2 regions of the Hamadaea flava genome follow, and region 2 is predicted to be linked to the other one. Evidence: predicted binding sites of a transcription regulator. Region 2 holds the regulator's gene; the other holds the start of a gene.

Region 1 (7,569 bases), 760 kb from region 2:
GCCGGGCCGCTGATCGTCTGGCTCGGCGACGCCGCCGACGTGCTGCTGCTCGACGCGGCCTCGTTCGGGCTGTGCGCGATCCTCGTCGGGCTGCTGGTACGCGTACCGGGGAAGGCAGACCGCGTGACCGAGCCCTATGGGGTGGCGTTGCGGGGTGGGCTGGCGTACCTGCGGGGAGACCGTCTCGTGCTGGGGCTGATCCTGATGCTGTTCGTGACGAACATGCTGGACCAGGGATTCAGCGCGGTGCTGGTGCCGCTGTGGGCACGGGACATCTTCGGTACGCCCATCGGCATCGGCCTGGTCGGCGGTTCATTCGGGCTGGGCGCGGTCCTCGGCAACATCGCGTTCGGCTTCCTGGCCCCGAAACTGCCCCGCTGGGCGCTGTTCGCCGGGGGTTTCCTCTTCGCCGGCGCGCCTCGCTTCTTCTTCCTGGCCTTCGGCGCGCCGGGCTGGTCGATCGTGGTCCTCGGCCTGCTCGACGGGCTCGCCATCGCCGCGGTCAACCCCATCCTCTCGGCCGTGATGTACGAGCGGGTGCCCGAACACCTGCAGGCTCGCGTACAGGGGCTGGGGTCGGCGGTCGGGTTCGCCGGGATGCCGCTCGGCGCCCTGCTGGCCGGCTGGCTCGGCGAGTACAGCGCCCAGCTCGCCCTGGTGATCTGCGGGACGGCGTACCTGGTCGCGACGCTCGCCCCGTTCATCGGGAAGTTCTGGCGGGAGATGGATCGGCGGCCCGCCCCGGCTGCCGCTTCCTCACCGGAACTCGTCACCGCATAGCGGGCTTGTCGATCTAGGCGAGAAATGGTTGCCCAGGCCGCCATTTCTCGCCTAGATCATTTCTGGCCCCGGTGGATGGGCTAGGCGGAGGCGATGGGTGCGACCGTCGCGCCGGTGAGGCGTACGAGGTCGTCGGGCGAGAGCTGCACCTGCAGGCCCCGCTTGCCGGCGCTGACGTACACGGTGGACCCGGCCAGGGCGGTCGCGTCGATCACGGTCGGCAGCCGCTTGCGCTGGCCGAGCGGGCTGATGCCACCCCGGACATATCCGGTCGCACGCTCAGCGACCGCACGGTCGGCCAGCGCGGCCCGCTTGCCGCCGGCGGCCGAGGCGAGCGCCTTGAGGTCCAGTTCGCCGGTGACCGGGACGACGGCCACCGTCAGCCCGCCGTCGACCTCGGTGACCAGCGTCTTGAAGACACGAGCCGGGTCCGCTCCGATCGCGTCGGCGACGAGCGCGCCATAGTTCGGCGCGTCGGGGGACACGTCGTACGGGTGCAACGTGTGCGCGATCTTCTGCTTGGCCAGCAGTGCGGTCGCCGGGGTCCCTTGGCTTGCCACCCCGCGAGTCTAAAGAAACGCCGCGAGTCTGAGGAAACCCCGCGACCGCCGAAAGGCGCGACGTCAGGCAACAGCGTGGGCGATCACCGCGACCGGCCGCCCGGCGACCTTGGTCAGCAGCAGGCTCGCCTCGGCGTCGCCGGACAGCCGCAGGTCGCGCCGTAGTTGTTCGACGTCGAGGGCGGATCCGCGTTTCAGGATCTCCAGCCGCCCGACGCCCCGGTCGCGTAGCGCCGCGCGCAGTCGCTTGAGCGAGAACGGCAGCACCTCGTCGACGGCGAAGCAGCGCCCGAACGGCGTCGGAAGACAGGCAGACGTCCACACGTACGCGATGTCGGGGTCGCCGAGGTTTCCGTCTACGGTCCGGGCGAACTCCGCCACGAGGTGGGAGCGCACGACCGCGCCGTCCGGGTCGTAGAGGTACGCGCCGACCGGGCCGACCGGTCCCGACAACGTGCCCGAGCCGGTCAGCTCGTGCACCGACCGATGCTTCAGGACCGACGCCCGTCGTGGTACGCGAGCCAGCGGTCCGAACCAGGCGGCGGCTTCCACGACGTCGCCGTCGACGCTGGTCAGCTCCAGTTCGCAGTCGTCGGGCAGCAGTTCGGCAGGAAAGCCGGGTGCCAGCTTCAGCACGGTGTGGGGGACTTGCGAGGGCAGCTGCGCGACCCAGTCCCAGGGCGGCGAGTAGTCCTCCGGACGGAAGACCCGGCGAGTTCGGCGTACGCCTGTGCCGGATTGCCGGCGAGCCGGGTCGCAGAAGGCCGCCCCGACGTCGTGCAGCGGCACATCGCGTACGTCGGCGCAGGTCACGACGGCGTCCAAGCCGAGCGCCGCCAGGTTGTGGGCGGCCAGGTCGGCGGTGACCGGGTCGGCGTCGACGGCGTGCACCGCGATTCCGGCTCGGGCCATCGCGATGGCGTCCGAGCCGATTCCGCAGCCGAGATCGGTCACCCGGCGTACGCCCGCCTGAGCGAGCCGCGCGGCGCGCCGGGTCGCGACGATCGGCCGGGTCGCCTGCTCCAGACCTGCTTGGGTGAAGAGCATGCGACTGGCGTCCGCGCCGAACTTGGCCACTGCTCGGGCCCGGAGGACGGCCTGGGTGAGCGCCGCGCCGGCGACCTCGGCGGCGTACCCATGGGAACGCAACGTGCTGATGGCGGCGAGCCGATCCGTGTCGATCAGCTTCTCCGCGTCGGCCAGGGCGGCGATCCCTTCGCGGGAGCGCAGCGCGGCGAGCTGTTCGGAGTCCACTCGGGGGATCGTACTGGCACTCTCCTTGACTGAGTGCTAGCCACGTCATAACCTTCGGTTTAGCACTCTCCTCCTGAGGGTGCTAAGAATGACAAGTGCCACCAGGGCACCAGCCAGCCACGGCGGCCCGGCACCCGCGACGACGGTGCCGCTGCGGAGGGTGGAGAGACAGCGATTACTGATACCCCAGGAGGGTATGCTCGTGACTACCGCGACGAAGGTTGCGATCAGGCCGCTCGAGGACCGCATCCTGGTCCAGGCGAACGAGGCTGAGACGACCACCGCGTCGGGGCTCGTTATCCCCGACACCGCCAAGGAGAAGCCGCAGGAGGGCACCGTCCTCGCCGTCGGCCCCGGCCGCTTCGACGACAAGGGCGCTCGGATCCCGGTCGACGTGCAGGTCGGCGACACCGTCGTCTACTCGAAGTACGGCGGCACCGAGATCAAGTACGCCGGCGAGGAGTACCTGGTGCTCTCCGCCCGCGACGTCCTCGCGGTCATCGAGAAGTGACCCGGCCGATGGCCCGGCGACCCTGCCTAACCAGGGGCGCCGGGCCATCGCGATGAAGGAGTGAGAATGGCGAAGATTCTGAGCTTCTCGGATGACGCCCGGCACCTGCTCGAGCACGGGGTCGACGCGCTCGCCGACGCGGTCAAGGTCACCCTCGGCCCGCGCGGACGCAACGTCGTGCTGGACAAGAAGTTCGGGGCTCCGACGATCACCAATGACGGCGTGACCATCGCCAAGGAGATCGAGCTGACCAACCCGTACGAGAACCTGGGTGCGGCACTGGTCAAGGAGGTCGCGACCAAGACGAACGACGTCGCCGGCGACGGCACGACGACCGCGACCGTCCTCGCCCAGGCCATGGTCCACGAGGGTCTGCGCAACGTCACCGCCGGGACGAACCCGTCGGGCCTCAAGCGGGGCATCGACATCGCGGCCGCGCGGGTGAGCGAGGAACTGCTCGGCAAGGCCGTGCAGGTGAACGACCGCCAGGAGATCGCCCAGGTAGCGACGATCTCGGCGCAGGACGCGACGATCGGCGATCTGATCGCCGAGGCGATGGAGCGGGTCGGCCGTGACGGTGTCATCACCGTCGAAGACGGCTCGACCATGCAGACCGAGCTTGAGGTCACCGAGGGTCTGCAATTCGACAAGGGCTTCATCTCGCCGCACTTCACGACTGATGCGGAGGCGGGCGAGGCGGTCCTGGAGGACGCCTACCTGCTGATCACCACGCAGAAGATCTCGGCCATCGAGGAACTCCTGCCGGTGCTCGAGAAGGTCGTGCAGGCCAACCGCCCGCTGCTGATCGTGGCCGAGGACGTCGACGGCCAGGCGCTGTCGACGCTCGTGGTCAACGCGATCCGCAAGACCGTCAAGGTCTGCGCGGTCAAGGCCCCGGCGTTCGGCGACCGCCGCAAGGCGATGCTGCAGGACCTGGCGATCCTCACCGGTGGCGAGCTGATCGCGCCCGAGCTGGGCTACAAGCTCGACGCGGTCGGCCTGGAGCAGCTCGGCCAGGCCCGGCGAATCGTCGTGGACAAGGACACGACCACGCTCGTCGACGGCAACGGGTCCGAGGGCGAGGTCAAGGGCCGGGTCGACCAGATCCGGGCCGAGATCGCGGCGTCCGACTCCGACTGGGACCGGGAGAAGCTGCAGGAGCGGCTGGCCAAGCTGGCCGGCGGCGTCGCGGTGATCAAGGTCGGCGCGGCCACCGAGGTCGAGCTGAAGGAGCGCAAGCACCGCATCGAGGACGCCATCTCGGCGACCCGCGCGGCGGTCGAGGAGGGCATCGTGCCCGGTGGCGGCGCCGCGCTGGCGCAGATCGCCACCGTGCTCGATGAGGGCATCGGCCTGACCGGCGACGAGGCCATCGGCGTCTCGATCGTGCGCAAGGCGCTGGACGAGCCGCTGCGCTGGATCGCCCAGAACGCCGGGCACGACGGCTACGTCGTCGTGCAGAAGGTCCGCGAGAGCGGCTGGGGCGAGGGCCTGGACGCGGCGAACGGTTCCTATGTGGACCTCGTCAAGTCCGGCATCGTCGACCCGGTGAAGGTGACCCGCAACGCGGTCGTCAACGCCGCCTCCATCGCGGGGCTGCTGCTGACCACCGAGTCGCTCGTGGTCGAGAAGCCTAAGGAGGCGGCCCCGGCCAACGGCCATGGGCACTCGCACGGGCACGGCCACCAGCACGGTCCGGGTTTCTGATCGGTTCGGTCCGAAGGGCGTCGCGGGATTCCGCGGCGCCCTTCGGCGTACCGGTTAAGGCATTTGTAAGAGACGGGGATCGGGGGTCGGAGTGAGAATGGGGGCATGACGAAGCTTCGGGCCGCCTTCGCCGGGGTGACGGCCGCCCTCGTCGCCGTCGGCCTGGCCGAACTGGTCGCCGTCTTCACCGGGCCGCGCAGCGCGCCGCTGGTCGCGGTGGACGGGTGGGTGATCGACCATGTCCCGGAGTGGCTCAAACAGTTCGCGATCAGCGTCTTCGGCACCAACGACAAGCTCGCCCTGCTGACCGGCACGGCCGTCGTACTCCTGCTCATCGCGGCGGGCATCGGCCTGCTGGCTCGCCGCTCGGTCGCCCTCGGCGTCACCGGAATCTCGCTTTTCGCGCTGGTCGGAGCGGTCGCTGCGCTCACTCGCGAGGGCGCGACGATCGCGTGGGTCCTGCCCTCGGTGGTCGGTGGCGCCGCCGCGGCGCTCACTCTCTATCTCCTGGTACGCACAGAGCAGCGGCCCGAGTCCGAGAGCAGCGATCGGCGTACCTTTCTGAAGCTGGCCGGGCTGACGGCGGCCGGTGCCGTGGTGGCGGGCCTGGCCGGGCGAGCCCTTGCGGATCGGCGCGGAGTGGCCGAAGCCCGTGCTCAGGTCGAGCTGCCCGCCCCGGCGGGTTCCCCGGCCCCCGCACCGTCCACATTGCCCGCCGATTATGCGACGAGCAACAAGGACTTCTACCGGATCGACACGTCGCTGATCGTGCCGCAGGTCGACCCGGACACCTGGAACCTGCGCATCCACGGCGCGGTCGACCACGAATTCACGATCACGTTCGCCGACCTGCTGGCGATGCCGATGATCGAGCGTTACGTGACCTTGGCCTGCGTATCCAACGAGGTCGGCGGCGACTTGATCGGCAACGCGCGGTGGCTCGGCGTACCCGTCAAGACCCTGTTGGAGCGGGCAGGCCCGCACGCGGGCGCGGACCAGGTGGTGCAGCGGGCCGTGGACGGGTGGACCTGTGGCACCCCGACGCAGGTGTTGCTCGACGGCCGGGACGCGATGCTGGCGGTGGGGATGAACGGCGAGCCGCTGCCGGTGGAGCACGGTTTCCCGGTACGCATGGTGGTGCCCGGCCTGTACGGCTACGTGAGCGCCTGCAAGTGGATCACCGAGCTGGAGGTGACCACGTTCGCCGAGTTCGACGCCTATTGGGTACGCCGTGGCTGGTCCGCGCAGGCGCCGATCAAGACGCAGTCGCGCATCGACACGCCGACCGGGTCGAAGCGCGCCGGTGAGCTGACGATCGCCGGTGTGGCCTGGGCGCAGCATCGCGGCATCGCCAAGGTCGAGGTGCAGATCAGCACCGCGGCTCAGGCCGGCCGGTGGCAGGAGGCCGAGCTGCTCGACACCGTCTCGATCGACACCTGGAAGCAGTGGCGACTGCCCTGGTCGGCGACGCCCGGTGAGTACACCTTGACTGTTCGTGCGACCGACGCGACCGGGCAGACGCAGACCGAGCAGCGCAGTTCCGTCGAGCCGGACGGCGCTACCGGCTGGCACTCCGTCCGCGTACGCGTGACGTGACGAGCCCGAGGGCGCAAGGCCCTCGGGCTGCCGAGAATGCTGCTGTTGCCGAGAATGAGATAGGGGTCAGTGGCGTTGAGCGGGGATGCCCCGCGCCAGCCTGGCTTCGAGCCGGGGGACGTCGACCTGGTGGCTGTGCCGGTCGGCGAGGTCCTTCCAGCCGATCATCTGTAGTCGGAGGCGTTCGGTCTCGGTGAAACCGCCCCAGACGCCGTAGGTCTCGTGAGTGACGAGCGCGTGGGCTGCGCATTCTGCGCGAACGGGACAATTACGGCACACCTGCTTCGCCGCGGACTCCCGGCGCCCCCGTGAGGAGCCCCGTTCGCCGTCCGGGTGGAAGAACTGCGCACTGTCTCGTCCCCGACAGGCACCCTCGTGTTGCCACTCCCAGATGTCCGCTATCGGACCTGGGAGCCTACGTACGTTGGTCATCGGTCACCTCCCGATGCTGGCCGCGTCGCGATTTTTCCGCACAGTGGTGCCATACCCATGGCTGGGCCGTGACATGCGAACCCACACGGGGGGCCGACGAAAGACGTTACTCCTCCTACACTCGTCTGTCAGGAGTCATCTGTCCCGGTCATCCTGGGTCGCCCGACCCGGCGGCGCGTGACAGAGTTTTCGACACTTTCCCCCGAAACCGCGTAATGATCAGTGTTTCTCGTGGTCTCCTCCATAGAGGAGAGGGGGATCACCGTGCAGACCGTCCTCGTATGCGTCCGCTCCGCCCAGGCGGCACAAGGCGTCGCCACCTGTGCCCAACGGCTCGGCGTCATGCCCGCCGTCCGTACCGCCGTGACCGCTCATGACGCGCTCACGCAGCTCACGACCGAGCCCGCCGAGATCATCCTGGTGGACACGGCACTCACCCGGCCGGACACGGTCGGCTTCACCCGTCGCGCGCTTCAGGTCTCGCCCCGCGCCACCCTGGTGCTCTTCGGCCTCGAAGACCCCCAGATCGCCCGGGCGGCGATAGAGGCCGGCGCGCGTGGACTCATCGGCGGAGCCGACGGCGACGTCGTCAGCGCGGCGGCCAAAGCCCTGCTGCTAGTCATCGTCCGGTACGCCACCGCACCGGCTGCCCGCCCACCCGATCCGGCGTGGGCCACCCGCCCCACCAACGGCGGGCCGGGCGTACCGGGCGGAACCATGCGCTGGCCG
Region 2 (7,569 bases):
GTGATCGGAATACGGGTCGACTAGGAACCCCTGTGCGCATCGGGCGTCGACGTCGGCGCCGATGCTCTCCAAGCCGAGTGGCTTGGTGATCCGGTCGGCGACCAGCGAGGGCCACGACGCGCCGAACTTCTCCGCCGCGACCGCCCCGAGCAGCGCGTACGCCAAGTTGGAGTAGTGGAAGCGGCGAGACTGCGGATAGAGCGCCTCGGCGCGCTCCAGATCGGCCAGGAACTGCTCCGCCCCCGGTACGCGCAACGTGTCCCACACGTCGCCGAACGGCTCCCGTTGCAGCCCGGCGGTGTGACTCAGCAGCCGGCGGAGGGTCAGCTCGCCGTGCTTGGGGATCGGCAGGTGCGTACCGATCGGGTCGTCCAGCCCGACCAGCCCGGCGTCGCGGGCCTGCAGGACGAGGACGGCGGTGAACGTCTTGGTCACCGAGCCGATGCGCAGCCGCGTACGCGAGTCCAGCGGCCGGCTCGTCCCCGACTCGCCGACCTCCATCATCCACAGCGGACGGTCATTGCGGCGCAGCGCGACGGTCAGGGCGGGAATCCGGGCCTCGGCCTGCAAGCGCTGGACCGAACGGGTGAGCTGGTCGATCATCCCGCGACCATAGCGCCCCCGCTGATCATCCGGCGAGCGCGCCCATGGAACGGCCCGCCAGCAGGTGGGCGTGGACGTGCGCCACCTCCATGCCGCTGTCCGGACCGGTGTTGAAGATCGTCCGGAAGCCGGGCTCGACGATGCCCTCGGCCCGCGCCACCTCGCCGACCGCGGCGATGAGCGCGCTCGCGGCGGCGGGATCGGCGCCAAGGTCCACCACGCTGTCGAAATGCTGCTTCGTGATCACCAGGACGTGCACGGGCGCCTTGGGCCGGATGTCGCGGAAGGCGAGCACGGCGTCGGTCTCGTACACCACGGTCGCGGGGATCTCGCCCGCCACGATCCGGCAGAACAGGCAATCGGTCACGTTCAGCAATATACGACCCGCTAGTCGATCACGAGCTCAGGGAATCGATCAGGGCGCCGCGGACACGACACGCCGGTCGATCACGACCACAAGTTCATGATCGCGCGGAAAGGGGGGCGGGGGGCGGGGGCGGGGGGCGGGGGCGGGGGGCGGGGGGCGGGGGGCGGGGGGTCAGCAGGGGGGTGGGGTCCAGTCGCCGAGGTAGGTGGCGACGGTGTACGCGGCGGGGTCGGTGAGCTGGGGGCGGTCGGCCGGATCGCCCAGGGCGCCGGGTCCGGTGGTGGCGTACTCGGCGAACCGGGCGTCTCGCCAGGAGAAGCCGGACATGTCCGTCCACGGGGTGCTCTTGATCGCGGCGGGCAGGCCGCTTTCCCGGATCACGACCTGAGCTTGGGCGTTCGGGTCGTTGCTCGGGTGCCAGGGCCGGCCGAGGTAGTAGGTCTGCGCCGGGGCGTCGCTGGTCAGCGTCGAGTGGATGATCAGGAAGCCGTGCGGGTTGAACAGCTGCGTGCTGGCCGCGGTGAAGTAGCCCGCCGGGTTCAGCCCGCGGTCGAGGCCGTGGATGCGTACGTGGTCGAAGACGGCGGTGGCGCGGCCGAAGATGAAGTCGACATCTCCTTCTATATAGGAGTCTCGGACGTAGACCCGTGCGGTCGAGGTGACCACGGAGGTGTCCACGTACAGCGTGTCCTGGTTGCCGAGGAACCGCACGTCGTCGAAGAGGATCCGGTCACCGGTCGTCTTCACCGCGACGGCCTGCTTACTGCTGATCTCGGGGTGCGCGGCCTCGTCGAAGTCGTTGGCGAAGGTCAGGTCGCGGGCCACGAAGCCGTCGCCTTTCAGGGTGACCGTCGCGCTTCCCGTGGTGCCGTACGTCGTGCCGTCGGGCTTGAGGCAGCCGTTGCAGTGGTTCTCGACGATCACCACGTCACGGGCTCGGCCCGTCGTACCGACGATAGCGAGATTCGGCTTGTCGGCCGGAACCGTCACCACGCCGCGGTACACCCCGGGGCGTACTCGGATGGTGACGCGGGTGGGGCTGCCGGTGGGCGCCGCGTCCACTGCGGCCTGGACGGTCGGGAACTCACCGCGCGGGTCGACGGTGATCGTCTCCTCGCGCCCCGCGCGGCCCGCTCCGGCAAGGTCGCGGAGGACTCGCGCCAGCTGGGTGGGAGCGTGCACGGTGGCACGCAGGGCTGGGGTCCACCCGGCGTCCGCGCCGAGCTGGTCCACATTCGCCGAGTTGTACGCCGAGAGCAGATCCACGACGACGCCGTTGACGAGGTTGTCGGACGCGGTGATCGCCGTGCCCTTCCAGTACTTGATGACCTTCGCGGGGTCGACTCCGTCCGGCAGTTCGAAGGCGTTGTGCTGCGCGACGATGGCCGAACTGACGCCGACGCCCCAGCTGTAGGAGTACGCGTCCGGGTCGGTGACCTGATACAGGTTGTCGTAGACGTCGACCTGGCCGAAGCGTACGCGGGGCACACGCTGTCCGGAGTTGCGGTAGACGTTGTGGTGAATGGTGACGTGCAGCTTGCCCTCGTCGCCGTTGGTCGTCTTGTCCGTGTTGCCGATCAGGTGGGTCTTGTCGTGGTCGACGAAGACGTTCCACGACATCGTCACGAAGTCGCTGCCGCGAATCAGGTCGACGAGCCCGTCGTGCCATTGATATGGCCGTCCGAAGTAGAGCGGCTGTGCCGAGTCCGGATAGCGGCCGTCGCTGAACGAGTTGTGGTCGATCCAGACGTGCGTCGAGGCGTAGGTGAGCGTGATCGCGTCGTACTCGGAGTTCCAGTTGCCCTCGGCGCCGTCGGTCGGATCCCAGCTCGGGAAGCAGTCGACCGGGGCCTCGATGTCCAGGTTGCGGATCACGACGTTGTCGGCCGCGCTGAGCATCAGGTTCGTCCCGGACAGGCGGGCGCCGCCGCCGAGGCCGTAGATCGTGGTGTTGCCGTAGACCCGGATCTTCGTCTCGGCCGACTGGTTCGCCTGGGAGGCCGCCCGCGCCGTCTCCAGCGGGCCGCTGGGCTTGGCCGCCCGGCCCCACACCGCCGGGTCGTACGCCGCCAGGTAGGCCTCGCGGGTGTAGCCGGGGTCGGCGTACTTCGCGCAGCCGTCCGGGGCGGCGTCGCCGTCGACCTTGCCGGCCACGTACACCATCCGGGGCGCGCTGTCGGCGCCGTCGCCGAGCGCGGCGAGCAGACCGGCCCGGTCGTGGACGACGAAGGTGTGCGCGGCGTCGGCCGCTCCCCCGCCGGTCGTCCCCGTCGTGGCCGATGCCCAGCCGTCCTTGGCGGCCAAGGCCTCCCGTCCCGGACCGGCCTGGGGTCCTTGGGCGGCGGCGGGTTCGGCGACTCCGGTCAGCCCCAGGGCGACGAGCGAGAGGGCGAGCACCAGACGTGTCGTACGCATGCCGAGCACGTTACGAAAGCCGGCCGAGACCACCAATAATTCTGCACATGCAGATATATCGAATAACTTGATCGCGTCGATCGCCGCTGATGGATGCGGCATACCTGACTAGGTCGTCGGAGTTTGCAATCGTTTGCAGTTGCAGAGCCTCACCAACGCCCGAGACGGGTGTTCAGCAGGCTGATCGCGGCCACCCCCGCTGTCGACGTACGCAGCACGTTGTCGCCCAGCCGCACCGGCACCGCCCCGGCCTCGGTGAACGCGGCGAGTTCGGCCGGGGCCACGCCGCCTTCGGGCCCGACGACCAGGATCAGGTCACCGGTGTCCGGCAGGTCGACGGCCGCCAGGCGTACGACTGCCTCCTCATGAAGGACGAACGCGGAGCCGGCGGCCATGCGCGCGGCGAGGTTCTTCGTCGAGACGTCGGGTGTGCCGCCCACGGCCGGGACCCACGCGCGGCGGGCCTGTTTGGCCGCTTCGCGGGCGGTGGCCGCCCACTTGTCGCGGGACTTGGCCCCCCGATCGCCGCGCCACTGGGTGACGCTGCGGGCGGCCGCCCAGGGCAGGATCTCGTCGACGCCGACCTCGGTCATCGCCTGCACCGCGAGTTCCCCGCGATCGCCCTTGGCCAGACCCTGCGCGACGACCAGTCGCGGCTGCGGCGGCTCAGTACGCGCGACCGCCCCCACATCGAGCAGCAACGAGCCCTTGCTCGCAGAGACGACCGTGGCCGGGGCGAGGCCGCCGAGCCCGTCGCCGAGCAGCAACTCCTCGCCCGGCTGGAGCCGCTGCACATCGGCGGCGTGCCGGCCTTCCGCACCTTCCAGGACGAACCGTCCGATCGCGGGCAGCGCGTCGACCAGGAACAGCGGCCTGCTCACCGCTCAGTGGCCGTTGAACGCGTTGCGCAGCGAGCTGAAGAAGCCGCCGGTCTGCTTGGCCAGCTCGGCCATCTCCTCGCCCCGCGACTTGGCGAAGTCGCGCAGCATCTTCTCCTGCTCGGGCGTGATCTTCGTCGGCGTCCGCACGTCGAGGTGCACGAACAGGTCGCCACGGGCGCTGCCACGCAGGTGCGGCACACCCCGGCCCTTGATCCGGACGGTGGCGCCGGCCTGTGTTCCCGCCTTGACGTCGACCTGTTCCTCGGTGTCGAGGGTCTTTATGGTCAGCCGGGTGCCCAGCGCCGCCGCCGTCATCGGCACGGTCACCTTGCAGTGCAGGTCGTTGCCCTTGCGGGCGAAGACGTCGTGCGGCCGCTCGTGGATCTCGACGTAGAGGTCGCCGGGCTGGCCGCCGCCGGGGCCGACCTCACCCTGCTGCGCGAGCCGGATACGCATGCCGTCCTCGACCCCGGCCGGGATCTTCACGGTCAGCGTCCGGCGCGTACGCACCCGGCCCTCACCGCCGCAGGTGGCGCAGGGGTGCGGGATGGTGGTGCCGAAGCCCTGGCAGGCCGAGCACGGGCGGGTCGAGACGACCTGGCCGAGGAAGGTGCGCTGAACCGACTGCACCTCGCCCTTACCGTGACAGATGTCGCAGGTCACCGGATGCGTACCCGCCGCCGTCCCCGCACCCGAACAGGTCGAGCAGAGCACCGCGGTGTCCACGGTGAGCGGGGCCTCGACGCCGAACGCGGTCTCCTGCAGCTCCAGGTCGAGCCGGATGATGGCGTCCGCCCCCGGCCGTACGCGAGGCCGCGGCCCACGTGCGGTCGCACCGCCGAAGAAGGCGTCCATGATGTCCTGGAAGCCGACGAAGGGGCCGCCCGGCCCGCCGGGACCGCCCATGCCGCCGCCACCGGGCGCGAGCGGGTCGCCGCCGAGGTCGACGATCTGCCGCTTGTGATCGTCCGACAGGACCTCGTACGCGGCGTTGATCTCCTTGAAGCGGTCCTGCGCCTCGGGGTCCGGGTTGACATCAGGGTGGTATTGGCGTGCCAGCTTCCGATAGGCGCGCTTGATGTCGTCCGCGGTGGCGTCCTTGGGCACGCCCAGGATGCCGTAGTAGTCCTTGGCCACGTGATCCTCTTCAGTTCTGTGCGAGTAGGTCGCCCACGTATCGGGCCACTGCCCGGACGGTCGCGATCGTGCCGGGGTAGTCCATCCGGGTCGGGCCGAGTACGCCCATCCCGCCGACGATCTGCCCGCCCGGTCCGTATCCGGTGCTCACGATGGAGGTGGCGCGCAGATCGGCGTACTCATTCTCGTCGCCGATGCTGACCCGCGTGGAACCGGACTGCTCGCCGACCAGCTTGAGGAGGATGACCTCCTCTTCCAGGGCTTCGAGCACCGGCCGGATCGACCCGGCGAAGTCCAGCATGCTCGCGCGGGTCAAGTTCGCCGTGCCGGCGAGCGCGATCCGTTCCTCGTGTCGCTCGACCAGGGTCTCCAGCAGCACGGTGGCCAGCGTGGTCATGGCCGGCCGCAGCTCCTCCGCGACCTCCTCGACCAGTGTCTGGACCAACGGCGGGGTCTGCGTCAGCGGCTGACCGCCGAGCTTGGCGTTGATGATGCGACGCAGCTCCAGTACGTCCTCGGCGGGCAGTGTGCCGGGGATGTCGACCTGGCGCTGCTCGACCCGGCCGGTGTCGGTGATCATCACCAACATCATCCGCGTGGTCGACAAGGGCACCAACTCCAGGTGCCGCACCTTGGACCGGGACAGCGACGGGTACTGCACGACCGCGACCTGCCGCGTCAGCTGGGCCAGCAGGCGGACCGTCCGGTGGACGACGTCGTCGAGGTCGACCGCGCCGAGCAGGAAGCGCTCGATCGCCCGGCGTTCGGCCGGGGAGAGCGGCTTGATCTTCGACAGCCGGTCCACGAAGAGGCGGTAGCCGGCGTCGGTCGGGACACGCCCGGCGCTGGTGTGCGGCTGCCGGATGTAGCCCTCCTCCTCGAGGACGGCCATGTCGTTGCGCACGGTCGCCGGGGAGACGCCTAGTGAGTGCCGCTCCACCAGGGACTTGCTGCCGACCGGCTCCTGGGTCGACACGTAGTCCTCGATGATGGCGCGCAGCACGTCGAGCTTGCGATCGTCGAGTCCCACCGGCGCACCTCCCTGCCCTCCGTGGTCGGGCCCCCGGCCCCGGGGAGGGTCGGGCTGCGGCTCGATTCTGGCACTCGTACGCCGCGAGTGCCAGTTTACCGGCCGTTCGTCTCCCTCGGCGGAGCGCTGTATCGCCCCTTGACCACCATGAGTGACGAAGCTGTCGAAATCGTCCGGCTGCACGTCTACCGGCGACGATAGTCTGGACATTTGGCCGCCTTAGTGTCGCCAACCGGTCGAATGCGAGCTCTGGCGGATATTGATCTGTGGGCTTACCGTGTCGCGCATGAGTGAAACCCCCACCCCTCCGGGGACGCCGGACCCCGAGCCGCCGGCCGCCCCCCAATACGACGCGCCGCCGCCTCCCCCGGTGACGGGCTCCACGCCGCCTCCGCCGATCGCCGGTCAGGTCGCACCGGTCGGCTATGCCAACCAGGACGAGAAGATGTGGGCGCTGATCGCCCACTTCGGTGGCGCGGGCGCCGCCCTGATCAGCGGTGGCTGGCTCGGCTGGGTCCCCCCGCTGATCGCCATGCTCGTCAAGGGCAACGAATCGCCCACGGTCCGGGCGCACGCCCTCGCCGCACTGAACTTCCAGGGCCTGTGGGCCATCGTCTCGGTGCTGAGCTACGTGCTGTTCTGCGCGTTCATCGGCTTCTTCACGCTGCCGGTGGCCATCCTCATCGCCGTGATCTTCGGGGTGGTCGCGGGTCTCAAGGCCAACGAGGGAACGCTCTACTCGTATCCGTTGTCCGTCAGCGTGATCAAGTAAGCAGATCGCGGATGACCGCATCCGCCAGCAGACGGCCGCGCAGGGTCAACACCGCGCGGCCGTTCGCGTACTCGGCGGCGTCCAGCAGACCGTCCATTGTGGCGCGTTCGGCGGCCGCCGGGCCGTCCTCGCGCAGGTGGGCGAGGGAGTAGCCGTCCCGAAGACGCAGACGCAACATCACGTCCTCGACGTACTGGTCGTCCGCGCTCAGCAGTTCCCGGCCCGCGCCCGGCGAATGGCCGTCGGCGAGCAGCTTGGCGTAGTGCGCCGGGCGCTTCACGTTCCACCAGCGGACCCCGCCGACGTGCGAATGCGCGCCCGGCCCGATCCCCCACCAGTCGCCGCCGGTCCAGTACAGCAGGTT

Evidence for each region. Region 2 encodes HrcA, which represses chaperone genes, less so after heat shock. Its sites were predicted from a motif close to GGTTNGCACNCTCNNNNNGAGNGTGCNAACC; they were not measured.
Region 1: a site for HrcA is predicted at 2,652-2,682, ahead of groES (co-chaperone GroES). Genes of this name have one in related genera too.

What each region holds. Positions count from the first base shown of each region.
Region 1 is NZ_JAMZDZ010000001.1:5,344,872-5,352,440, forward strand. Features, by position in the region: gene HDA40_RS25220 (MFS transporter) at 1-780, shown strand, start outside; gene ybaK (Cys-tRNA(Pro) deacylase) at 861-1,340, opposite strand; gene HDA40_RS25230 (class I SAM-dependent methyltransferase) at 1,404-2,594, opposite strand; gene groES (co-chaperone GroES) at 2,797-3,105, shown strand; gene groL (chaperonin GroEL) at 3,172-4,812, shown strand; gene HDA40_RS25245 (molybdopterin-dependent oxidoreductase) at 4,918-6,408, shown strand; gene HDA40_RS25250 (WhiB family transcriptional regulator) at 6,475-6,840, opposite strand; gene HDA40_RS25255 (response regulator transcription factor) at 7,105-7,569, shown strand, end outside.
Region 2 is NZ_JAMZDZ010000001.1:6,101,537-6,109,105, reverse strand. Features, by position in the region: gene HDA40_RS28620 (serine hydrolase domain-containing protein) at 1-603, opposite strand, end outside; gene HDA40_RS28615 (histidine triad nucleotide-binding protein) at 629-976, opposite strand; gene HDA40_RS28610 (pectinesterase family protein) at 1,142-3,385, opposite strand; gene HDA40_RS28605 (16S rRNA (uracil(1498)-N(3))-methyltransferase) at 3,535-4,266, opposite strand; gene dnaJ (molecular chaperone DnaJ) at 4,270-5,403, opposite strand; gene hrcA (heat-inducible transcriptional repressor HrcA) at 5,414-6,433, opposite strand; gene HDA40_RS28590 (DUF4870 domain-containing protein) at 6,720-7,205, shown strand; gene hemW (radical SAM family heme chaperone HemW) at 7,198-7,569, opposite strand, start outside.